DNA from 3 places in the Oceanobacillus sp. B139/18 genome. Region 1 is predicted to be linked to each of the others. Evidence: predicted binding sites of a transcription regulator. Region 1 holds the regulator's gene; each other region holds the start of a gene.
The links. The regulator LexA, encoded in region 1, represses DNA repair genes until DNA is damaged. The targets are predictions, from matches to a motif close to CGAACATATGTTCG.
Positions count from the first base shown of each region.

Region 2: uvrB (excinuclease ABC subunit UvrB) is a predicted target of LexA. The motif match lies at 2,660-2,673, and genes of this name have one in related genera.
Region 3: ACZSMY_RS04950 (Y-family DNA polymerase) is a predicted target of LexA. The motif match lies at 3,198-3,211, and genes of this name have one in related genera.

Region 1 covers NZ_JBVFXI010000001.1:551,045-566,061, forward strand. Annotated here, with positions in the region: gene ACZSMY_RS02695 (TlyA family RNA methyltransferase) at 1-125, shown strand, start outside; gene ahrC (transcriptional regulator AhrC/ArgR) at 187-636, shown strand; gene recN (DNA repair protein RecN) at 662-2,356, shown strand; gene spoIVB (SpoIVB peptidase) at 2,605-3,798, shown strand; gene spo0A (sporulation transcription factor Spo0A) at 4,158-4,940, shown strand; gene ACZSMY_RS02720 (hypothetical protein) at 5,210-5,473, opposite strand; gene lexA (transcriptional repressor LexA) at 5,685-6,305, opposite strand; gene ACZSMY_RS02730 (YneB family resolvase-like protein) at 6,694-7,350, shown strand; gene ACZSMY_RS02735 (DUF896 domain-containing protein) at 7,416-7,649, shown strand; gene tkt (transketolase) at 7,742-9,742, shown strand; gene ACZSMY_RS02745 (hypothetical protein) at 9,808-10,839, opposite strand; gene sirA (sporulation inhibitor of replication protein SirA) at 11,332-11,790, shown strand; gene ACZSMY_RS02755 (YneF family protein) at 11,838-12,065, shown strand; gene ACZSMY_RS02760 (YjcZ family sporulation protein) at 12,360-12,506, shown strand; gene ACZSMY_RS02765 (putative ABC transporter permease subunit) at 12,668-14,308, opposite strand; gene ACZSMY_RS02770 (ABC transporter ATP-binding protein) at 14,298-15,017, opposite strand, start outside.
Region 2 covers NZ_JBVFXI010000003.1:248,060-253,909, forward strand. Annotated here, with positions in the region: gene uvrA (excinuclease ABC subunit UvrA) at 1-612, opposite strand, end outside; gene uvrB (excinuclease ABC subunit UvrB) at 620-2,602, opposite strand; gene ACZSMY_RS11655 (PDZ domain-containing protein) at 2,835-4,031, opposite strand; gene ACZSMY_RS11660 (S41 family peptidase) at 4,259-5,734, opposite strand.
Region 3 covers NZ_JBVFXI010000001.1:1,015,957-1,021,806, forward strand. Annotated here, with positions in the region: gene ACZSMY_RS04935 (alkene reductase) at 1-389, shown strand, start outside; gene ACZSMY_RS04940 (uroporphyrinogen-III synthase) at 549-1,340, opposite strand; gene ACZSMY_RS04945 (hypothetical protein) at 1,442-1,846, opposite strand; gene ACZSMY_RS04950 (Y-family DNA polymerase) at 1,849-3,156, opposite strand; gene ACZSMY_RS04955 (nucleoside deaminase) at 3,422-3,817, opposite strand; gene ACZSMY_RS04960 (ankyrin repeat domain-containing protein) at 3,854-4,444, opposite strand; gene ACZSMY_RS04965 (LysR family transcriptional regulator) at 4,695-5,570, shown strand.

The sequences.
Region 1 (15,017 bases):
CTATTAAAGGAACAGAAGGCAATATTGAATTTCTGGCACATTTCAAATGGAGAAATGAAGAAACGCCAAAAGAAATCGGATTAGAAGAAGTTGTCAGGGAAGCACAGCAGGCATTGACTCAATAATTCTGGAAACATGACATATCACATTATAAGAAGATGTATGCACTATAAGGAGGGTTTATACGTGAGTAAAATACAACGCCATATTAAAATTCGTGAACTGATCACAGAAAACATTATTGAAACACAAGATGAGCTTGTCGATTCATTAAAAAATCTTGGCTATAACGTCACACAGGCTACCGTATCACGGGATATTAAAGAACTGCAATTGGTAAAGGTACCGACGAATACAGGTCAATATAAGTATAGCCTGCCTGCAGATCAGCGTTTTAATCCGCTGCAAAAACTGCAGCGGTTGATTGTGGATACGTTTGTCAAAATAGAGAATGCAAGTCATTTTATTATTTTAAAAACACTCCCTGGAAATGCCCACGCAGTCGGCGTCTTGATCGACAATTTGGATTGGGAAGAAATTATGGGAACCATCTGCGGGGACGATACTTGTTTAATTATATGCAGGACACCTGAACATGCGGAGGATATCAAAAATCGATTAATTGGAATGCTTTAAAATTATTTAGTCGGGGTGAGGCAGCATGTTAACTGAATTATCTATAAAAAACTTTGCGATTATTGAAGAATTATCCTTAAACTTTCAAGAAGGCCTTACTGTTTTGACGGGGGAGACTGGTGCAGGAAAATCGATTATCATTGATGCTATCCAATTATTAGCCGGAGCAAGAGGTTCTGTAGACTTTGTTCGACATGAATCGAATAAAGCAGAGATTGAAGGATTATTTTTCATCGATCACGAAAAGCACCCTATTTACCAAGTAGGAAAAGCATATGGGATTGAAATCAGTGATGAACAAATTGTACTTCAGCGGACCATAACCTCCTCTGGAAAAAGCATCTGCCGTGTAAATAGTAAATTAGTGACACTGGCTATTCTCCGGGAATTTGGAAAAACATTGATTGATATCCATAGTCAGCACGAGACGCAATCGCTGATGGATAATGAGCAGCATATTGATTTTTTAGATCTCTATCTTGGAGATGACATGAAGGAAGCAAAAAAAGATTATCAGGATATTTATAACCGTCTGGAAAATCTGAAGAAAAAGTACCGCAGCCTGAATGACAATGAGCAGGAGATGGCACAGCGCCTGGATCTGCTCCAATTCCAACAGCAGGAATTAACAGAAGCACAGCTTATCCCGAATGAGGATACGGCGCTTGAAGAAGAGCGCAATCAGCTTGCAAATTATGAAAGGATACATCAATCTCTTTCGGATGCTTATTTTTCTTTATATGGCGAGCAGCATGGATTAGAATTAGTCAGCCACGCACAATCAGCTTTACAGGACGGAGCAGATTTAGATCCTTTTATTGCTGAAAAATTGGACAGTATATCTAATCATTATTATATGCTGGAAGAACTCACGTATGATATTCGCAATTATCTTGACCAGCTGCAATTTAATCCGGAGCGCCTGAATGAGATTGAACAGCGGATGGATGAATTGAACAGATTAAAGCGTAAATACGGTCCAACGGTGGAAGAAATGTTAGACTACTTAGGACGCGTTGAAGAAGAAATCGAACAGATTACAAATCGGGAAACGCATTTAAATACACTTGTAACAGAAATTGATGAGGTTGAAAAGGATGCTTTATTAGAAGCAGATCAGCTTCATCACTTACGAAAACAAGCCGCGGAAACATTAACGAACGATATCCACCGGGAATTAAAAGACCTCTATTTAGAAAAGACGACCTTTTCCATTGATTTTGAGGATTCAACGCAGCGGAAGCTGAAATCAAACGGCTATGATAAAATACTTTTCCGCATTTCCACCAATGTCGGCGAGCCTTTAAAAGACCTCACAAAAATAGCTTCAGGAGGAGAATTATCAAGAATCATGCTTGCTTTGAAGAAGATTTTCTCAAAGCATCAGGGCATTACGAGTGTTATTTTTGATGAAGTGGACACCGGAGTCAGCGGAAGAGTCGCACAGGCAATTGCTGAAAAAATCCATGAAATATCGCTGGAATCACAGGTTCTGTGTATTACACATCTTCCGCAGGTCGCTGCTATGGCAGATACGCATAAATTTATTCAGAAAAAGGAAAAGGAAAATCGCACTTTTACTTCTGTTATTGAATTAAATAATACGGAACTGATTGAGGAATTAAGCCGGATGATTACTGGAACAAAATTAACAGATACAGCAAAAGAACATGCGAAAGAAATGTTAACATTGGCAGATCGTTTTAAAAAATCAAATTAAAGGGATAAAAACGTTAAAAAAATCGGACAATAACTGTACCGGTTTTTTCTTTTTCCTGTACTTACAAATTTCGTTAATCACATGTCCTTTTGCATCTTAAGAATAACAACACTATACGTCCGTTTATCTATATTTTTAGAGGAAAAGATACACATATCACATAGGTTGTTCCAGTTTAAACTGCCCTCCAACTGCAAAAAGTATATGTACAGAAAGATAATATTTTTTGTATGAGGAGGAGACGATTTATGAGCAAAACAAACAAAATCAGATGGACATATAAAATCAGCTCGCTATTATCGCTTGCTTTTATATTGTTTTTTATTTCCCCTTCCTTTATCCACGCAGATACTTCCATGCAAGGGTATAAAGAGGTTTTTCAAGACTATCCTATCCTTCCTTTTTTCAATAATGAAGAGCATACGAATAAAGAGGATAATCAGGGGCAGCATCAACGTCTGGAGGATGTAAGAGTAGTACCGGGAGGACAATCCATTGGAGTGCAGTTAGAAACGAAAGGTGTACTGGTTGTCGGTCATCATCAAGTGAAAATGTCTGAAGGAGTAAAGTCTCCGGGAGAAGCCGCTAAAATAAATATTGGTGATACAATTGTTGAAATAAATGGTCAAAAGATCAATCATATGACAGACATTAAACCGATTGTTGATCACAGCGGTAAGGAGAATAAAAAAATGCAAATCAAGCTGAAACGCGGAGATAAGTATATTGAAACAAACCTGCAGCCGATTTTCGACAAAAAAGAAAATGCTTACAAAATTGGTTTATATATCAGAGATACAGCAGCAGGTATTGGAACAATGACATTTTACGAGCCGGAAACAGGGAAATATGGCGCGTTAGGACATGTTATTTCGGATATGGATACGAAGAAACCGATTGACATCAAGCAGGGATCCATTATCCATTCTTCTGTAACTGCAATTGAAAAGGGTGATAATGGTTTACCGGGAGAAAAACAAGCTTCCTTTCAAACGCAAGAAAAAAGAATTGGTAATATCACGAAAAATACGGATTATGGAATATTTGGGGTATTAGAAAAGGAGGTAAATCATGAAAAATATGATGAAACCTTTCCTGTAGCACTATCCCATGAAGTCAAAGAAGGGCCTGCAAAAATTCTTACTGTAGTGGATGGAGAGAAGATTGAAGAATTTGACATTGAAATTATCAGCAGTGTTCCTCAAAAATCAGCATCTACAAAGGGAATGGTTATTCAAATTACCGATCCGCGATTATTAGAATTAACTGGCGGAATTGTTCAGGGAATGAGCGGAAGCCCTATTATTCAAAATGACAAGGTTATCGGTGCAGTAACACATGTGTTTGTAAATGATCCTACCTCGGGATACGGTGTTCATATCGAATGGATGCTTGAAGATGCAGATATTATTCAATCTGATTTGAATGAAGCTGCAGCGTAGCAGCTGCTGTCATTCCGGTTAAGCTTTCTTTTCCCTAACAGAATAAAATAATAAATCAATAATTAAAAATGTCTGTAGTAGCGTTTGCTATTATAGACATTTTTTAGTTTTTAAATAATCATTAAAATATAGTATGTTTATTGGAAATATGCATTTTATTTCCAACTACTATCTGATATAATGAAAACGGATACAATAATACGTTGAAAATTGTGTCGAAAGTTGGTGAAAAAAAGAGAAAAACGAAGAATACTTGAGAAAATCGAAATAAATCAAAAGTTTTTTGATTTTAAAGAGGATATTTATGTTTTTTGTAGAATATGATATAGGTGCATAAAAAGCAAAAGGAGGATTTTTTAGTGAGTAAAATATCTGTGTGTTTTGTTGATGATAATCGTGAGTTAATACAATTAATGGAGGACTTTTTTGGGGAACAGGAAGAAATTGAAATTGTCGGAACAGCATTAAACGGAAGGGACTGCCTCCCGTTGATTGAAGAGAAAACACCGGATGTGCTGGTATTAGATATTATTATGCCGCATATGGATGGAATAGCTGTTTTAAATGAAATTAAAAAAATGGAATTAACTAAAAAACCACATATTATTATGTTGACTGCATTTGGTCAGGAAGAAGTGATGAAGAAGGCAGTTGATTTAGGAGCTTCTTATTTTATCCTGAAGCCGTTTGACATACAGAATCTGGCTGATCAAATTCTGCAGGTTCAGGGAAGTGCGGTTTCCAGAGTATCAAATGTGACGAAAACAAATATTGAAAGTAAGAAAAAGCAGGACCTGGAAGCGAATATAACCAATATTATTCATGAAATAGGCGTGCCTGCGCATATTAAAGGATATATGTACTTAAGAGAAGCAATTACTATGGTTTATAATGATATTGACCTTTTGGGGTCCATCACAAAAGTGCTTTATCCGGATATCGCCAAAAAATTCAATACAACTGCTTCCCGTGTAGAAAGAGCAATTCGCCATGCAATAGAGGTAGCTTGGAGCAGAGGGAATATTGATTCCATTTCAGCATTATTTGGTTACACCATCAATATTTCTAAAGCAAAACCGACGAATTCTGAATTTATTGCGATGGTAGCTGACCGATTACGATTGGAGCATAAGGTATCGTAATATGGCCTGCAAGTATTGACAAAAAGCTTTAAATAACTAGCAACCCGTATTGTCACAGAAGGAAATTATATAAAACCTGCCGATGCATCCAATAAACAGGAAGCAGTACAGCCATTTATGAAGAAAAGAGTTGTACAATTTTATTTGTTATAAGTAAATTGCAAAAATTGTGTTTTTAATAAATATTCTAAAAAGTTGGGACATTACTTATTTTGATTAGAACGGTTTTCTTTTTATAAAATGAAAGGCTGTGTATATGCTTTATTCACTTATCCAAGAATAAAAACAGCAACCTGGTACCAAAGTGCAAGAGCAATAATCACAAGAGCAGAAATGATTTTTATCAAATTCTTTTTGGAAAAATAGTTCTTGTCCGGGTAAACTTCTAAAAAAGTGACAATGATGAGAAGAGCTGATAAAAATGGCAGTGTTAAATAATCTGCAACCTTTGTTAAATAGATAATTCCCAGAATAAAGCTGATAATGGTGATTGGAAGATAAAGCCAGCGTTTCTTTTTTAACGTTTCAGTCAATTTTATACACTCCTTATACTTGTACTTTATATTAAGCATATTATGAATGGATTAATTTTATACTAGAAAAAAGGTTAACAGGCACATCTGACAAATGTGCCCGTTAACCTTTTTTGACTGGCCGATAAAATCACCTATAGAGGATGTTCTAACGTTTCTGCTATGTGCAGCTTATACTGCCCGCATGCTCCTGCTCTAAAGCACATTCCTTTTAGTGGATATGACGGTATAAGCCGATTACCTTGCCGAGAATAGATACGTTTTCGTAATAGAGAGGTTCCATCGTTGCATTTTCGGGCTGGAGGCGGAAACGGGTCTTTTCTTTAAAAAAACGTTTGACAGTCGCTTCATTTTCATCCGTCATTGCTACAACGATATCTCCATTATCCGCAGAGCTTTGCTGTTTTACGATAACCATATCTTTGTCGAGGATGCCTGCTTCAATCATACTGTCTCCATCAATGACAAGTACAAACAGATTATCCTCCGGTCCGGCAGAAGAGCTGGGAACGGGAATAAACTCTTCCACATTTTCAATCGCAGTAATCGGGATTCCGGCTGTTACCTTCCCTATTACAGGTACATAAATGGCCTTATCCTTAGGCGCATCATTCTCATTATTATATATGATCTCGATGGCACGAGGTTTGGTCGGGTCTCTCCGAATATATCCTTTGTTTTCTAATCTTTCTAAATGACCGTGAACAGTAGAGCTTGAAGCTAACCCGACAGCTACTGCAATTTCACGTACGGAAGGCGGATAGCCCTTCTGCTCTACTTGATCTTTAATAAAGTCAAAAATCATCTGCTGTCTTTTTGATAGTTTTGTCATGACTTACTCCCCTCTAGCATAGGTATTTGTTATTCATAGTATAGCATTGAATGAATCAATTTACAAACAAATGTTCTAAAAAGTATTGACAGGAACAGTTGTTCTGAATATACTATAGTAAGAACAACTGTTCCGGAACCAGATAAAATATCGAAGGGGAGTTTTAATATGTTTGAAAAACTGATGAAGTCTGATGCTTTTTATATTGTAGCTTTTATTATTGCGTTAATATTTTTATATACGATGATGGTTACAATTTAAGTGATTGACCAGACGACTGATTTCCTTGCTTATTTTGTAGAGAGCAAATATGCTGGTAAGACAGATTCTGTAAAGAATTGTCACCGAAAAGTTGAAAAAGAGCGGTTTATTATTGGAGGATAAAACATTGAGAACGATTATTTATTGTCGGGTAAGTACAGAAAAAGAAACACAAGAAACATCACTTCAAAGACAATATGAAGAGTTATCTGCGCTGGCCGATAAATTAAATTTTACGGTTGTGGATTGTATTCAGGAGAAGGCCAGCGGCTATGACATTGATAGAGATGGCATATTTAAGCTTCTTGATTATTTTTCTCATCAAGAAGCTGATTGTCTTTGTATTCAAGATGAAACAAGGCTTGGAAGAGGAAATACAAAAATTGCTTTATTTCATCAGCTCCGGAAAATTAATATCCCCATTTACACGGTTACCCATGAAGGAGAACTTGAGCTGAATGAAGCGGATTCGATGGTGTTGAACATCGTCGGTATAGTGGAAGAATATCAGCGTAAACTACATAATATGAAAATAAAAAGGGGAATGCGACGTGCTGTATCAAATGGGTATAACCCTCAAGAAAATTTACATCATATCAATCAATCCCCGGGAAGAGAACGCGCTGAAATTCCGATGGAAGAGATTGTGCGGCTGCGGCAGAATAAATTAACGTTTCAAGAAATCACAACAGTTTTAAAAGGACTTGGATTTCATGCATCAAAGGCAACCATCCATCGCCGCTACCAGGAATATATCAATTCCTTGAATGAAAGTGAATCGTGACGTAAGATAAAGAAACAGGAAGGTTATTTTAACTCCTGTTTTTTTAATCGAAGGAGGGGCAAGCTATGTTGTCTAAAGATAAATTAAATAGAATAAATATGTTAGCTAATAAAGCGAAAAGTGAAGGCTTAACAGAAGAAGAAAAAACAGAACAGCAAAATCTTCGAAAAGAATACCTGGCAAATGTACGGGGTTCTTTTAAAAATCATCTAAAAGGGATGACAGTCATTGACCCGGCCGGGAATGATGTGACCCCGCAAAAGCTTCGTGATTACCAGGAACGTAATAAGAAACACTGATACATCATATTAACTTAGCTTGTATCGTATCGGATTTCATTATAAAATAGAGGAAGAAACAGAATATGTTTTGAAGTGGAAGGAGAAAAACAATGACACAACAAGTTGAGGAACTATCCATCAATACCATTCGCACGCTCTCCATCGATGCAATTGAAAAAGCAAACTCCGGGCATCCGGGATTACCGATGGGTGCGGCACCGATGGCGTATACACTCTGGACAGATTTTATGAATCACAATCCAAAGCATTCCAAATGGTTCAATCGTGACCGTTTTGTATTGTCTGCAGGTCATGGTTCCATGCTGCTGTACAGTCTGTTACACTTATCAGGCTATAATGTATCTATCGATGATTTAAAAGGATTCCGCCAATGGGATTCGAAAACACCGGGACATCCGGAAGTGCATCATACGGATGGTGTAGAAGCAACAACGGGTCCATTGGGACAAGGCATTGCGATGTCAGTAGGAATGGCAATGGCGGAAGCACACTTAGGTGCTGTGTATAATAAAGAAAAGTATAATGTGGTCGATCATTATACATACGCGATTGTCAGTGACGGAGACTTAATGGAAGGAATCTCGCATGAAGCTGCATCGTTAGCCGGCCATATGGGCTTAGGTAAACTGATTGCTTTGTATGATTCCAATGATATTTCATTAGACGGCGATTTAGACCGTTCTTTCTCTGAGAATACGGAACAACGCTTTAAAGCATATGGCTGGCAGGTATTGCGGGTGGAAGACGGCAATGATGTCAACGCCATTCGCCAGGCAATCAAAGAAGCACAGCAAAACCAGGACCAGCCGACATTGATTGAAGTAAAAACAGTTATCGGTTATGGTTCTCCAAATAAATCTGCTTCCAGTGCTTCCCATGGCGCACCGCTTGGGGCAGATGAAGTGAAACTGACTAAAGAAGCCTATAAATGGACGCATGAAGATTTCTATGTGCCGGAGGAAGTATATGCTGACTTTAAAGAAAAAATCGTGAATGACGGTTCCGAAAAAGAAGCAGCATGGGACGAGCTGGTTGCTGCTTATCAAGAAGCCTATCCGGAATTAGGAAAACAGTTCGAGCTTGCTTTAAAAGGAGAGCTTCCTGAAAACTGGCATGAAAATCTTCCTGTATTTGAAGAAGGATCTAAATTTGCTACACGTGCGTCCTCCGGGGAAGTATTAAACGCTGTAGCTAAATCCGTTCCGAATTTCTTTGGCGGAAGTGCCGACCTTGCCGGTTCGAACAAAACAACAATCAATGACGAAGCGGACTTTACCAAGGCAGATTATGCCGGACGTAATATCTGGTTTGGTGTACGTGAACATGCAATGGGTGCTGCTTTAAATGGAATGGCGCTTCACGGAGGACTTCATGTCTTCGGTGGAACCTTCTTTGTCTTCAGTGACTATTTACGTCCATCCATTCGTCTGGCGTCGATTATGAATATGCCGGTAACGTATGTGTTTACGCATGATTCGATTGCAGTCGGGGAAGACGGTCCGACCCATGAGCCTGTGGAGCAATTAGCTGCTTTACGTGCGATGCCTCATCTTTCATTAATCCGTCCAGCGGATGCGAATGAGGTACAGGCAGCATGGCGCTTAGCTTTGGAATCAACAGATCAGCCGACAGCGCTTGTATTGACACGTCAAAACCTGCCTACCTTAGCAAATACCGCAGAATTAGCCTATGAAGGGGTTAAAAAAGGTGCGTACATTGTAAGTAAATCCGAAAAAGAAACACCGGATGCGCTTCTTTTAGCTACCGGTTCCGAGGTTCAACTGGCAGTTGCAGCACAGGAAGCATTGAAGGAAAAAGGTGTCGATGCACAGGTAGTAAGTATGCCTTCATGGGATCGCTTTGAAGCGCAGGATGAAGCATATAAAAACGAAGTACTTCCAAAAGAAGTCACAGCCAGAGTCGGGATTGAAATGGCTGCGTCATTCGGATGGGACCGTTATGTAGGCTTTGAAGGAAAAACACTCACAATTGACCGTTTTGGTGCTTCTGCGAATGGCGATTTATTGATTGAGAAATTTGGTTTTACAGTAGATAACGTTGTTCAATTAGTAGAAGAAGTGACGAAATAAGGAATATTTAAATATTTTATGTCATGAGGAAGAGAGATGCTAGCATCTCTCTTCTTTCGTATCTATTATAATTGTTGCTCGATAAAATGGATGATTTCTTTCCGTTCTTGTTCGGTGCAGGAAAACTGTTGCTCTATAGTTTCCAAATATTTTCCAGCCTTTTTCAGCTCTGCAACGCTTTTTTTCATATAGGATTTATAATGGTTATTTATTTTGTTAATTTCACCAGCATATTTCTCATCTGTTCCAGGCGTGACGGTTTCTTCGTATAAATCAATAACTACTTCCCCTTCTCTAGTTGGGAAAAATTCATGGGGATCAGTACTGTCAAATATACAAAAATCCAAATCTGGAACTAATACCATATCAATACTATTTGGATCAAAACTACAATGATAAATTTCAGTATCATAACCATATTCAATACAAGCACTCGCTACTTTTTTCATAAATGTTGACTTGCCTGTTCCAGCTCTCCCTTTTACATAAAAAACGCAGGATAGTTTTTCTGTAATATGAGGGACGACATTGACCGGACCATCTACAGTTGTGGTACCAAAAAGGCGGTGATACTCGTGGCCATCTTGATCCTTCTTCGATTGTCCTTCTAAGACTTCTTGAATAAACGTATCGGCAATTTCATTCGCCCGCTTAAAGTTCATTTCTTTAATATAGATCTCTTCCAGATCATCATGTATGCGTAACCCTGTTTCCAAATGTTTATATGCTTTTTCTGTGTAGTGAATGAATTTTTCTTCTAGTTTCTCTTTTCTTACCGAAATGTCTTGTGTAAATCGATTTAAATCCAGTTCGATTCCTTCACGCATATCATCTGGTATAATGGAATCATTTAAAAAAGCGAGTCTCTTTTCAGGTATAACCACACCATCCAAATAATGTTCACCCAACGCACTTTTTAACACTTCTACTTCATAGGTAGCTTCATATTTTGTGATTATATCTTTTAAAATTTTTGCTTTCACCGTTTGAGAAGAGTGTTTTAAACGAAAGATTTGCTGTATACGTTCTAAATTGGAAGGCAGTAAATTCACAAATCCCACCGCTGTATTTGCCGTAACATAATAATAATTTCTCAAGAAGACACTTCCTTTTTGATTTGAAATTTTGGGCTTTTGTTTAATTAATTTATGCTGCTTCCCATTTTTGGTGAATGTAATTGGTTGTTTGATAGTGGATCAATACCAAAATCAATGGTTGACAGACAGTAGTTAAATTGATAGTGGTAACCGCTACGGAAAAATACTGCGCTAATTAGTCTCTTTACTCATATCTATTCATTAATATCAACCATTGATTTTGGTGAAGAGCCTTGATAGTATAACATAATTATTTGATATGATAATTGTATCAATGATGATATGGAAAAAATGTTTCAAAAGAAATTCAAGTAGGGGAAAGCAGAAATCAAAAATCAGCAGATTGACAGACTTCTCTTAAATTCCTGAAAGAGAAAAGTAGACGCCAAGTTTTCTTTATTGTTTCGACAAAAGAAGTTGTTCTTTGCACACTATTATGACAACTTTCGGAAATAGATTCCTCTATAATGATAGTCAAAGGGGGAATACGTGATGAATGAATACGCAATTTATTGGATAGAAGAAAATGTAGCAAAAAATTATTATCATAAAAGTGATTTATTACATCGTTTCTTTTTAGAATGTGCTGAAAAAGAGGACGAAGTAATAATTAGAAAGCAATTTCGATTTATCACTCGAAAAATCCATTTTTACAAGTTTGCTATGCATTTAAAGACGTTTTCTTCGCCGGATATTTATGTGAAACGAATTGGAAATAGAGTGCTTGTAAAAAAAGGAGAAGAATCACTCTGCTTATATATTGAAAATGGGGAATTGATTTTAAGGTGTCGCCATTTAGCCGTTGCGGTATCACTGCTTTTTCCTATATTAGAAGATATTCATCCTTATTTCTTTGTCCAAGGAAAAGATACACCACAATATGGATGGATTTCTCCTAAATCTATAAAAGAGCTCAATGATGAAAGTCAAGTGTTGTATAATTTCCTCTAATCTAATATACTGTATTAGAGACAACACGAAGGAGGAAATTTTGTAACATGAGTACGATATGGGTAGTATTAATTGCAATTGCAGCTTTAATTGCTGGTGTTGCTCTTGGATTTTTCATTGCTAGAAAATATATGATGAACTACTTGAAAAAGAATCCGCCAATAAATGAGCAAATGCTTCGTACATTGATGATGCAAATGGGCCAGAAGCCGTCACAGAAGAAAATTAATCAAATGATGCGGGCGATGAATAATCAGAATCAGTCTGGGAAATAATTGATAATTATTTTATGGACAAGCACTAAAACCACTTTTTAGAAGGTGGTTTTTCTTATTGGTCAAAATTTTTTTCAGCATAGTAAAAATTTAAATTGTGCAGGATCAAAGTGCTCGGGTTTAGAAGCGCTTTGTCAGTATACATAGGATGTGCGGACACGTTGGAATCAGTATATGGTCATCCAGGTAAAGCTTAACGAAGGGGAGTTTTTCAAAAAAAATAGTCATTCGCCTTCCCAATTTGAATGAAGCTGCATAAGTTAAAGTAGTTCGAATAGAGGAGGTTATATACACATGGGTAGAGAAGAATGTTGTGATAATCGTCAAAGCTTTGGCTCAGCGGGCTTTGCGTTATTAGTTGTGTTATTTATTTTGTTGATTATTATTGGAACAGCATACTCCGGCGGCAACCAGTGCTACACGGGTGGCTACTACTGTTAATGATTAAAAAACCTGGTATTCGTGAAAGGGATTTCGATAAGCGGGCTTCTGCTTTCAAAAATCTCTTATGCACTGGCGCCCAAGCCTTTGCTCGAATGCCCTATTTGCTGAAAAACAAGAAGACGTCCTGGCGGATGAATTGCCAGGGCGTCTTTTTTCAATTAGTTTCCCAGGTTTTGCAATGTTTTTAACGATACTTTTTTACGTAAATAAATGTGTGCTATATCGGTAACAATGAACGTGGAAAGCAGTAAAATAAGCATAATCAGATAAACATTCGTTATATTCATATTCCAAAGAATAATCGTTATCATCCCGAAAAGAGCAATTTGTCCAAGCGAAATAAAGAAAGGGATGAATCTCCCTTTAAATAATTCCTGTTCGTCTGTCCAGTGAAGCTTTGGATGATAGACATCAATAAAGAAGTTAATCACGACGGCTAACCAATTATACAACAAGGTAATTCCTATCCAGCCAATGAATATATGAATTGGAATGTTTACATAAATGCCGACACCAATAAGCAATAAAAACGGCAGCATAGACATAAGATAGGCAACATATAATTTTGCGTTTATCAAATGCTGAAATGGTATTGGCAAAAATAAATTTAATTTTATGCTTGCTCCTTCTCTGGAAATAGCAGTGGAGGCTGTAACATTGGTACTTAATAAAAAAATCGATATCATAAATAAGGTCAGAAAAAGATTTTTTTCTGGTGCAGCAGAGACAAGTGCTGCCAGATCATTTCCCATATCCAAAAATAGAATCACCGTTATAAATACCGGGAAAAATAATGCCTGAATGACACACTGCATTAGAAAAGCAGGGGTGCGAAAAATCATTTTAAATTCCTTCAGCAGATATGTTTTTAAAATTGAACGCTGCTGTGTTAATTTTTGAGATGCTTTAGCTGATAAATTTCCTTTGCTTCCCGAACTCATTCCCCGGACACCCTTCAAATAAAATCGCTGTCCAGCCCAAATAAATAAGAGAACACAAAGGATAAACACAGCCAGAAGTGCAAGCAGGAAAAGAAGACCGGACCAATCAGCCGCAAAATGGAGACTGCCTGCTCCGAAATAAGCCGGTGGAAAGATCATGGTTATCATTCGCAGTAAACCTTCTTGCTCCTGCATATAGGTCGTAAACGTATCAAGCATTGCCGCATCGTCCATGTTGAGACGAACAAGTACGTTAACGAGAATAACAAATAGTAAGGAACCGATACCCATAAAGATTTTGGAGCGATCCTTGTTTTTGGCGATATTGACATAACGCATGATAAACATCAGGATAACCGCTACAAGACTAAATGGAATAATTGGAAAAATGATAAACAAAATGAAGCCATAGACATAAAATAGAATAGGCGCACTGCTGATACTTCCATACATAAATAAAAATGGCAGAAATAAAAGTGCTGCAATGCCATAATTATAAATTAGCGGATTTGCTGCTTTGCCAACCAATAATTGATAAGGATGTACCGGCAGTGGAATATAAGCTGTAATATCATCAGAAAAATAAAAAGCAGATAAAATCATAATAAATGAAAGAAAAAACAGGATAGCTGCAATAAAAAGCAATGCCAAACCGAGTAGCATACTTTCCTGGTTTACTTCAGCCAGCATGTGATAAGCATGTGTAACCATAGAATGTATTCCTTGCATAAGCATAATAAAAAATGGAATAAGAATCAGGGAAACAATAATATAAATCCATGTATTACTTTGTTTGCCTGCTGAAGAATACTGCATTCTTAACATTATTTTTGTAATTGTCCATGTATTACGCATCATTGGTTAGCTCCAAAAATACATTTTCTAGAGATTGGTCGGTTTGATATTCTGCCTGCAGTTCATCAATTGTTCCATAAAATAAAAGCTCTCCGTGATTAATAATTGCCACTTCATCACAGAGCTGTTCTACGACCTCCAGGCCATGGCTGGAGAAGAAAACCGTATTTCCTTTATCAGCGTGCTCCCGCATCATTTGTTTTAAAGCATAGGACGATTTTGGATCCAGACCAGTTAATGGTTCGTCTAAAATCCAAATATCCGGATCGTGCAGCAGTACAGAAGTAACCATTATTTTTTGCCGCATTCCATGAGAGTAACTCTGAATATAATTTCCCAAGGCATGGTCGATTGAAAATTGTTTTGTATAATAGGCTATCTTTTCCTGCCGCACGTCCTCAGGAACCTGATAAATATCAGCAATAAAATTAAGGTATTCCAAGCCTTTTAGCCTCAGAAAAATATCAGAACGGTCTGGAACAAATCCAAAAATCTCTTTTGCCTTTAAGGGCTCTTTATCAATATCAATGCCATTTAAAGTAATTGTTCCTTTATCGATGGGTAAGATACCGGTCATCATATTGATTGTGGTAGATTTCCCAGCGCCATTTGGTCCAAGAAAGCCGACGATTTTTCCATCTGGGATGGTCAATGATAAATCTTGGATAATATGATGATGTCCATCAAAGCTTTTATTGATTCGAGAAATTTC
Region 2 (5,850 bases), on a different contig from region 1:
CACCTCGATAGAGTGCTTTTTATTTTTCTCCAGATTAATATCATCCGCAACCTCCATCATATCGCCATCAATTCGAACACGCACATAACCTTGCTTTTTCAAGTCCTCTAATACTTTAACATGTTCCCCTTTTCTGCCGGATACGACCGGAGCCAAAATCTGCATTTTCGTTCTCTCCGGATATTCCAGAACCCGGTCAACCATCTGCTGTACAGTCTGCGAGCTGATCTCGATACCGTGCTTCGGACAGGTCGGCTTCCCTACGCGTGCAAAAAGCAAACGCAAATAATCATAAATCTCGGTCACTGTTCCGACTGTCGATCTCGGATTTTTGCTGGTTGTTTTTTGGTCAATCGAAATTGCCGGAGACAAGCCCTCAATCACGTCCACATCCGGCTTGTCCATCTGTCCCAGAAATTGTCTTGCATAGGCAGACAGCGATTCTACGTATCTGCGCTGTCCTTCTGCATAAACGGTATCAAAGGCAAGGGAGGATTTCCCGGAACCAGAAAGCCCTGTAAGAACCACTAATTTATTTTTAGGAATATCCACATCGATATTTTTTAAGTTATGCGCTCTGGCACCTTGGATTTTTATAGATTTACTTGGCATAAAAAATTCATCCTTCCGCTTTAAGCTCCAAGAGAACATCTCTTAATTCTGCTGCTTTCTCGAAGTCTAGATTTTTGGCTGCCTGCTTCATTTCTTTTTCCATTTTTTCGATGACTTTCTGCTTCTCTTTCTTCGTCATCTTCTTCATTTGCTTCGCTTCCGATTCATACGTTTCCGGTGCTTCCGCAGCAATTGTTGCCTGGATAACGTCGCGTACTTCCTTGCGAATCGTTTGCGGGGTAATGCCGTGTTTTTCGTTATATTCCTGCTGAACCATACGGCGGCGTTCTGTTTCATCAATTGCTTTTTGCATCGAATCGGTCATCTTATCAGCATACATAATAACTTTACCCTGTTCATTTCGTGCGGCACGACCCATCGTCTGAATCAGCGAACGCTCGGAACGAAGGAAGCCTTCTTTATCCGCATCCAAAATGGAAACTAAGGATACTTCCGGAATATCCAGCCCTTCCCGGAGCAGGTTGATTCCGACAAGCACATCATATTTCCCGACACGCAAATCACGGATTACTTCAATCCGCTCTAATGTTTTGATTTCCGAATGCAGATAAGCTACTTTTATCCCGATTTCTTTCAGGTAATCTGTTAAGTCCTCTGACATTTTCTTCGTTAACGTCGTAATCAACACGCGTTCATTGCGTTCCGTCCGCTTATTGATTTCACCTATTAAATCATCGATCTGCCCTTCAATCGGACGGACCTCCACCTCTGGGTCCAGTAAGCCGGTCGGACGGATGATTTGCTCTGTCATTTCTGGTGAATGCTCTAATTCATACGGTCCCGGTGTCGCCGAAACATAAACCAGCTGATTGGTCTTTTCTTCAAATTCTTCAAACCGCAGCGGGCGGTTATCCATCGCAGAAGGCAAGCGGAAGCCATGATCCACTAATACCTGTTTCCGGGCCTGGTCCCCGTTATACATACCGCGAATCTGCGGCAGCGTCACATGGGACTCATCAATAATTACTAAAAAGTCCTCTGGAAAGAAATCCAGAAGTGTATAGGGCGTTGCTCCCGCTTCACGCAGTGTCAGCGGACGTGAATAGTTTTCAATCCCGGAACAAAAGCCCATTTCCCGCATCATTTCTAAATCATAATTGGTCCGCTGCTCGAGACGCTGCGCTTCCAGCAGCTTCCCGGCATCGTTTAATTCCTTCAACCGGTCTTCTAATTCTTTTTCAATATTTTTAATCGCAATTTTCATTTTCTCTTCACGGGTCACAAAGTGAGAAGCCGGGAAAATAGCTACATGCTCTCTGTCGCCGATGATTTCTCCCGTCAGCGCATCGACTTCACGGATCCGGTCGATCTCATCTCCGAAAAATTCTACCCGGATACAATGCTCCTCATGAGATGCCGGGATAATTTCCACGGAATCCCCGCGCACACGAAACGTCCCGCGCTGAAAATTAATATCATTTCTTGCATATTGAATATCTACTAATTCCCGCAGAAGCTGATCTCTTTCTTTTTCCATGCCAAGTCTAAGGGACAGCACCTGGCTTCTGTATTCTTCCGGGTTACCTAAACCGTAAATACACGACACACTCGCTACGATCAATACATCGCTTCGTTCAAAAAGCGCCGATGTCGCAGAGTGGCGCAATTTATCTATTTCATCATTGATGCTGGCGTCTTTTTCAATAAACGTATCGGTAGAAGGCACATACGCTTCCGGCTGATAGTAATCATAATAGCTCACAAAATACTCTACCGCATTGTTTGGAAAGAACTCTTTAAACTCACTGTAAAGCTGTCCTGCCAGTGTTTTATTATGTGCAATAACAAGCGTCGGCCGGTTGATTTCTTTCACCACATTGGACATCGTAAATGTTTTCCCCGTTCCAGTAGCACCGAGTAACGTCTGATGATGCTGGCCGGCAAGTACCTTATCTACAATTTCCTGAATAGCTGCCGGCTGATCACCCGCAGGCTCATAAGCAGAAACTAACTCAAATTGCTCATTCATCCTATTTCCTCCGTTCCATACCATAGCTATTTTCTATTATATCCTTTTCTCAAAAAACGAACAAGTATTCGTTCTTGTTTTTAAGAAATTATATATTTTTTTATATTATTATTGAAATAACCTCTATTTTCATTATAGCCTTTCTGTCAATCTTTCAATCCTCGTTTTATTGTTATAATCAAATAAGAATGCTTGGATGCAGCAGTAAACCACTGTTCCAAGCATTCTTATGTTAAGAGGCGTTTGTATTCTTTTCTCTTCTAGCTTTAAAAGGCTCTTCCGCAAATTGAAAGCCTAAGGAATGGTGCTCTCCTTCATACAGAGATCCTTGTACAAAACGAACCTCTTCCTCATGGTTCAAAACTTCCATTTTAATATAAGCTCCGCTTCCCTGCAGTGCTTCATAAAAAGCTTGGCTTGTCCGTACGTTTTTCCCGCCGACTCTGTAAATGACCTCGCCAGTCTCTATTTCCAGCCTGTCCGCCGGACTGCCAGGCAGCACGCCAACCACTCTCAGGCCTTTGGCATGCGGCTGATAGTACGGACGGCGCAAACGGTCTCCTTCGCGATAGCGATAATTCAAATACTCTTTTCCGATAATCGCCAAAATTATCGCAGCCAGGGAAAGGTACGGGATAAATACTCCGCCGACAGCAATAAGTAAAATACCGATTGCTAAAAAGGTATTTGCTTTTGCCAGCTTGTAAATCGCATCCTGATGAAAATGTCCTTTTGCTTTATAGTTAAACCCAATCAAAAATGGAATCAGTGCTAAGCCTAAGCTGGATTCTCCAATGGATAAATACGGCCACCAGGGAGCAAAGGAAGTAATTAATCCTTCAGGCACAAGCATCAGCAGAGGAACAACCGTTAATCGTTTGATTTGCTGTTCGCCTACCCAGACACCGCGGTCACTCAGCGTAATTCTTGGAAACGTATCTTGCTTTTCAATACGTTTAATGAACAGGGATTCTACAAAAAGAAGCAATCCCGCTAATACAGCTAACGCCGGAAGACTGCTTTCGTAAAGCAAGGAATAATCAATGACATCTTGCATGTCAATAAGATACGGTGCAAAAAACAAAATAAGAAAAGTCAGCCCAAGTGTATAGCTGGGAGACAATAATGTAAAATGCGTACTGATGCTTAATACAACAAAGCTTAACGCTAAAACGAGAAGTGTTTCATAAGAGAATACCATGCCTGTGCCAATAATGACGGCAGAAATCAGTATTCCGCTGATTAAGGAGACAAGCCAGGTCCGATGCCACTCCATAAACTTCGGATATATTTTTATCCCAAAATCGTACCGCTCCCGTTTGATTCGAAAATAACTTGCCATCGTCAATATAAATAAAAACCAGTATAATGCCGGATTCAGAAAAAATTTGCCTATACCTTTTGCCAATTCAATAAGCCATGCTTCCACCAATACTCTTCACCTGCTTTGCAAATACAATTTGTTCATCCATCACATAGTGGTGGATGAACAAATCTCTTATTTTATCACGGAGAATCGCCCGTAAATCTTCCGTCTCAAAATAGAAAGTGGAAATATAATTAGTCAGAGGGGAGTTAACGGGCGCTAACTCCCTGAATCATTTAGGCTAATTCAGCGAGAGAAAAGCAACAACTCCCGCTGAATGAAGTTTCGTTTTATTGATAAAGTTCTTCTAAAGAGCGTTCCAGCTGTCGGTCGTCCTCTCCGTCCCGAATCTTTTCAATAACCTGTGTTTCAATTAAACCGCCTGTTTCTTCGTCTACTTCTCCAGTTGTTTCCAAGTCATTATCTTCCTGAAATTCTTCTACAGCTTGCTCTGTTTCTTCACTGAAATAACCGTCTGTTCTTCCAGTATCATATCCCAGTCCAGATAACATCACTTGCATATTTGCCACTGCTTCGCTTGTATGGTCAAACGTGAGCGGCTCGTCATCTGTCACTTGAATCGGAGTAGAGTAGTAGTAATCATCCTGCCTTTGTTCGACGGTCGGTTCCACTCCTTTTCCATCAATCCACTCGCCGCCAGGAGACAGCCATTTAAGAGTTGTCATTTTAATAGAACTGTCATCCCCAAGCGGAATAGCCTGCTGTACGGTACCTTTTCCAAAGCTTGTTTCTCCCACAACATCATAATCAAGCTCTTTCATAGCAACAGCGACAATTTCAGAAGCAGAGGCACTGCCTTCATCAATTAACACGCTGATTGGATAATCTTTCGCCTCATCCAGATTAGACACATACTCTTCTGCATTTCCATTCGCATCCTCGATTTGCAGATAAGGCATATCACTTGGAACAAATTGCTGTAAGATTTCTTCCGCAACATCTAACAGTCCGCCCGGGTTCCCGCGAACATCAATGACTAGACCGTCAATATCCTGCTCTTCCAGATCTGCCAGCTGTTCTTCAAATTCTTCTCCTGTATGCTCAGAGAAGTTTGTGATTTGAATAACTCCTGTATCCTTGCCATCTTCTGATTCCACTTCACTATATACGGTTTCCACCGGAATCGTATCTCTTTGAATCGTTACTTCAAATGGATCCGAAGTACCTAAACGCTGTATTTCTAAAACAACATCGGTTCCTTTTTCTCCGCGGATTTTAGCAACTGCCTCGTTTACATTCAATCCTTCTAAACTCTCTCCGTCCACACTTAAGACCTGGTCATTTGGACGCAGCCCTGCTTTTTCCGCAGGTGATTCTTTCATTGGCGACATAATGGTTATATAGCCGTCTATCTCACGGACCTCCGCACCAATTCCTTCAAACGAAGACTCAATCTGCTCGTTGAACTGCTCCATCATTTCACTATCTAAGTAAGAAGTATGCGGGTCTTCCAGCGTCGAAAGCATCCCTTCTATAGCGCCTTCCACCAGTTCATTATCATCAACATCTTCTATATAGTTTGATTTGATTAAATCAAAGGTTTGAGAAATCTTGTCTAAATCTGCCGGTAATTCAGCAGATGATTCTTCCTCGGCATTATCAGTTTCATTTTCTGAATTCGTTATTTCCAAAGGAGCGTTCCCCTCTGAATTTTGAGCTAATTTAACTCCGCCGTAGCCCCCTAACACACCGATAAGCAGAGCACCAATTAATATCAGTATGATTTTAGTTTGATTAAGCTTCATTTCTACACCTCTTTGTTGCTTCAAAAGCTTCCATCCAGCTCCGAAGTTGAATTAATATATCTATCACAAGCAGCAAACCATTTAGAAAAACTGATATTCGTAAAAATCATTTAAAA
Region 3 (5,850 bases), 460 kb from region 1:
ATAGAATCAGCATTCGAATTTCTGAAAAAAAAGATGATGATAAGGATTATGTATGGGAGCATCCAGAAGAAATGGTATGTGCTATAACAGGGATTCTTTCCAAGCATCAACTAAAAATTGTCCATCCATCGGCAGAAAACTACGGTGATATGCTTCAACATAATCAAAAATCGCTTCATGAATTATTCAGGCAATACTGGGATAAAACGCTTATTGCTGTTGGAAATATAGCACCTGAAAAAGGGGCGTCCATTATTGGAGGTAATCAGGCAGACTTGGTAGCATTCGGACAATTATTTATAGCTAATCCAGATCTGGTCGTTCGTCTGAAAGCGAATCAGGAGATTTTTCCGTATCAGACAAAAAATCTGCATACATGTTTAATTTAAGCAGTATATCAAGTAGGATAAGCACTCCTTTATCTCGTTTCTAGTTAAAAGGAGTGCTTTAAAATAACAGTACTTAAAGAAGCGCAAAAGCCTGTTTAAAACGAATGGTTTTCGAAATAGAATGCCATCAAAATATTCGAAGCTTTTTCACTATATATTCTATGAGAACTGTTTATTTAGTTCTACAACCATCGCTCCCATTTTAGGTTTCTTCGGCTGAAATACTTTCTCAATGCCATTCTTCTCTAATTCAGCCGCAGTCACCTTTCCTATCGCTGCTGCTAAAATTCCTTGATTAAAGGCTTCCGCCAATTTCTCCTTATCCTCCTTCATAAATAAATTTCGCACCTGTGTTTTACTGGTAAAAACAACAACATCTACATTTTGAGAGGTAATGGTTTCTTTTAGTATCGATAAAATCTGCTGGTCTGGTTCTTTATAAGAATAGGGTTTAGATAAATAAACAGCATACCCAAGCTGTTCCAGACTTCTTTTTAAATACACGTCATCCTCATTATATGTCTGCAAATAAATTTGTTTTTCTTCGCCCTGTTTGACCGGAGGTAAAGATGCAAGCAAATTTTCCATTGTTCCATCTGCAGAAAGAATGGTTGGTATCAGGTGATGCTGTTTCATCCACTTTGTCGTTTTACTGCCGCGAATGGCAAGGGTTGAGCTTTTTAGTTTATCTATGAAGCTGGTATGGATATGGAGTTTCTTTGCGGATTGCTCTAACGTTTCTGCTCCTATCCCAGTAGTTAGTATGACAAAGTCAAATCTGTTTTCTACAAGCTTTTTTACATCCTGCTGACAAATCGAATCATTCAGCTGATACTCTCCTTGAATCGGTAATTGAATTGTGTTTCCGCCATGTTTACTGATTAGTGTATCAATTGCTTTTGCCTGACGAGATGCAGCAACAGCAACTTGTTTCCCTTTAAGTCCGTCCATATATTTCTCCTTTTCCTATAGCTTTAGTATTCATTCTTTTATTTATTATATTACAAATATTCCAGTGGTTCAGCAAATGATTTCAAAAAATAACTTCTTAATCATTTTCTTTTATCATACCAGTCAAGTGTGTTCATAAACTCCACATTTCTTATTTCCTCTATGGAACAATTCGTTCCCCGTCCATCTTTTAAAAATAGATGAATCTGACCTTCTCCATATCCAGATACTTTACATTCCAAGTCTTTATAATAATTCCCGTTTCGCATCACATTCGCTTGAATCAAAACAGGAGAATTCGTTGCAAAAGCTTGGTTCAATACTTTTGCGATGGCTTCCTCGGTCATCTCTTCTTTTGCTTTCACTTCGATTAGCTGATCATTCATTTCTTCTTTTTTGAGCGCTTCTGAATGGTCGCTTAACATCATGCCTAACCATTTCATAATTCCTCTGTCCTTATACCCGAACTGTTCAGGCGTAACTCGTGTAATCGATATTTTTTCCATGTTCACTCTTCCTTTCCAGAACGATGACCGCCTAGCAATTTCGCACGGTATCTCGCCATTCCGTTTTTAAGCAGACTAGAAGCATGCAGCAGGGAAGTATAACCATGTTTTCTTCTTACAAAATCAATCGTCTTATCCAGCTCTTCGTTTTCCATTGTTTCTTCTGCCGATTCAAATAAATTCAGTTGCAATGATTGCTTTATTTGAAGTTTTCCAAAAGTAACATTAATCACTCGTACGGGCATATTGTCTTTATAATGTTTATGAAAGATAAACAGCATGTGCGCTTTTAATTTTCTGGATGAATCCGTTGCTTCAATCTTTATCTGATGGCTAAACCCGCCTAGTACTGTATCTCTCGAATATCCAATGGTCAGCTTGACAACACCTGTCATGAGCCGGTGCTTCCTTAACCTTGCCACATTCTCATCTGTCATTTCCCGAATAACCGTTTCAATATCGTGTTTAATCGAATAATCTCTGTTTAGTATCTGATTTCTGCTGAAGGAGGTACTTTCCGGTGTGTACGTGTCCGATAACACGGTTCGATCTATTCCATGTGCATGAAAATAGAGCTGTTGACCAATCACACCGAACTTTTCTTTTAATTTGCCAATATCATATTGAGCCAAATCATACATATTTCGAACCCCTATCCGATTTAGATTGGCTTCCGTTTTTTGTCCTATCCCCCAAAAATCAATTAAGGCTTCTATCTTCCATAATTTATATGGAACGTCTTCATAACGCCATTCCCCAATAAAGCCTCGTTGTTCGTCATGCTTTGCCTGATGGTCGAGTGCCAATTTTGCTAAAAGCGGATTATCCCCTATTCCCACAGTTAACACTAATCCCAACTCTCTCCATACATCACGTTGGATTTTCCTCGCGATGTCATGCGTACTGCCAAAAAGTTTATGTGATTTCGTTACGTCGAGGAACGATTCGTCAATAGAATAAACAAGTAAATCCTCTTTCGCTACATAACGCTTAAAAATACGTAATATCTCCATATTCTTTTGTAAATACACTGCCATACGAGGCTCCACGATATCTATATTTGCTTTCTGCGGGATTTCATAAATCCTTGTTCCTGTTTTCACGCCATACTCTTTTTTTACTAAAGGAGAAGCGGCTAACACCAAACCGCCTTGATTATCCGGCTTGGATACAACTGCAATCCGGGATTTTAAAGGATGCTGCTTACGTTCGGCAGCTTCTACGCTTGCGAAAAAAGATTTGACATCTATACATATAATGTCCCGCCGAGGCTCCTTCGAATAATCCATCATGATAATGTTTTTCATCATACTCTCTCCTAATACGAATAGGTGTTTGCATACTCATTATACGAACATATATTCCTATGGTCAACATAAATCCGTTTAAATAGTCGTGTTAATATATGGAAAGCTGAGATGAATAAAAAAACCCTTCGCGAAATGTTATCGCAAAGGGCCTTCCGTAGTGAATTATCCTGTTATTCCATTTCGATTTTGCGGTCATCTTTGTTCCAGTTAAGGCTAATATCATCTTTTTTACACCTGGAGATTCTGCTTCAGCTGAATTATTTAGTCATTCTTTTAAATGAATCATGTGAATATCCCTTTCATCATGTGATAAGGAAAGCTGATTGTATATATAGTCTTGATCAGGGTTGCTGGGGTTAGAAAAATACACGGTATCTATTTGCGTATAATAAATCGTACTTAAACACATTGGACATGGCTCTGTACTGGCGTATATCTCACACCCTTTAAGATTCGTTGTATTTAACGTTTGACAGGCTTCACGAACAGCTTGAATTTCCGCATGCGTAGTCGGATCGTTCGTTGCTGTTACTTCATTCACACCAGACCCAATTACTTTTCCATCTTTGACAACCACTGCTCCAAATGGGGCTCCCTGATGCTTTTGTTCATTTTCATTCGCTAATTTGACTGCTTGTTTCATCCATTCTTTGTTCGACATGTTGGTCCTCTCCTTTATGATGTTTCGTTTTACCAATTATGCTTCAGATTCTTTCAAAATACGTTCAATTTCTTTAAATTCAAGGCGCTCTGCATGCTCTAAAGGAGTAATGCCATCTTTATCACCAATATGGATGTCAGCACCATGGTCTATTAATAGCTTTACTATCTTCTGATGATTTTCCCCGCCGTTTCCTAAAATAATCGCTTCCAATAATGCAGTCCATTGTAAATTGTTTATATGGTTTACGTCTGTGTCAGAGTTCATTAAAAGCTCCTCTACCACATCAACATGCCCGCGCTCTGAAGCAGGAATAAGCGCCGTTCCGCCGAACCGGTTTGTTAATGATGTATCTGCTCCTGCTCCAACAGCAAGCTTCACGATTTCAAGGAATCCTTCAGCTCCAGCATATAGAAGCACATTATCCTGGTTGCTATTGCGGATATTTATATCTGCTCCTTGTTCGATAAGCGCCTTGACAGTATCTGTATGATATTTTTGCGTCGCAGCCATTACTGCGGTTACACCGTGTTCATCTGTTGCATCAATATCTGCTCCAGCTTCTATTAATTTTAAAACCGTTTCTGTATTTCCTTCTTCTGCTGCTGAAATTAACTTTTGTTCCAAATTGGTTTCCTCCTTCTTTTCTTTCTGTGTTGAAAAACCTTCCCCTGTTTTGGCAGCTGCCCTGCGATAAAAATATTTCAGCTTTATCATAACCTTTACCCCTATATAAATATGTTATCATGGAGGTAGCTATATGAAAAATATTAATTTAATTATATTTACTTATTTTTTTAATATATAAAATGAAACTTCATTATAGGTAGAGCTTTGCAGACGGTTCTCTGCGATTAAAGTAGAAAGGATGTTTACGATGGATATTAGGCAGCTGCGCTATTTTATTGCTATTGTAGAAGAAAGGAAAATTTCTGCCGCCGCTAAAAGACTTCATATGTCCCAACCACCCTTAAGTCAACAATTAAAAGCTATGGAAGAAGAACTCGGTGCCACATTAGTCGAAAGAAGCGGTAAATTTTTAGAAATGACAGAAGCAGGGAAAGCTCTGTATACAAATGCGCTGCAAATAACTCAATGGATGGAAGAAACCGAAACAGAGGTAAAAGAGGTTGGCAAAGGGGTAAATGGGAAACTCACTATTGGTGTTAACACATTTTCCGTTAGCGAATTGCCACATATACTTGAACAATTTCAAAAGGAATTCCCAAAAATCACATATAAAATCCAACAAAATGAATCCTCCCATCTTTGCCAATTAGTCAGGGACAGAATTGTGGAACTGGCAATTATCCGAATGCCGTTAGATTTGGACGATTTTTCTGTTCTCCATCTCTATAACGATCCTTTTTATTTCATTACGTCTGAGGAGCAGACATCATTTGATAAAGAAGTATCACTTGCTGAAATCCAGCATTATCCTCTCCTGTTTCCAAGCACAGAGGGATTAGGTGTGCACTATTTGATTTTAGAGGCATTTTCTCGATTTAAACTGCACCCTAATAAGATAGGGGAGTGCTCTGACATTAGCCTTTTAATGGATTTAGTTGCGTCTGGATTCGCCGCATCTATTGTTCCGGAAACTCTGCTGAAACGATATCGCGGGTACCCTGTAGATGCTTATCGGATATCAAGTGCGATGGAGTTAAATGGACCAGTCGGGTTGATATGGCTCAAAGATCATAGCTTGTCTAAATCTGCTCAAAATTTTATAGAGTTGCTCCAAAAAGGATAAGTTCCTCTCTTTCACAGTATTTTATATGGGTTTGGTTCATACTTTTCTGTTTGATTTTGTTTAATTGTCTTTTATCCCCTACGGAATATATCCAAGCTCTATACACAGCTTTATTTTAAATTTTGTATATAGTTCATAAAAACACCTGCTAAAAGCCGTTAATTTTATATACGCTTTTAGCAGGTGTTTTTAGTTTTTATACTGGAGGCTATCTATCTCATTCATGCTTTTTTCTATTTCATGGTCTGCTTCTGCTATCCCTCAACTCAAACCCTTTTCG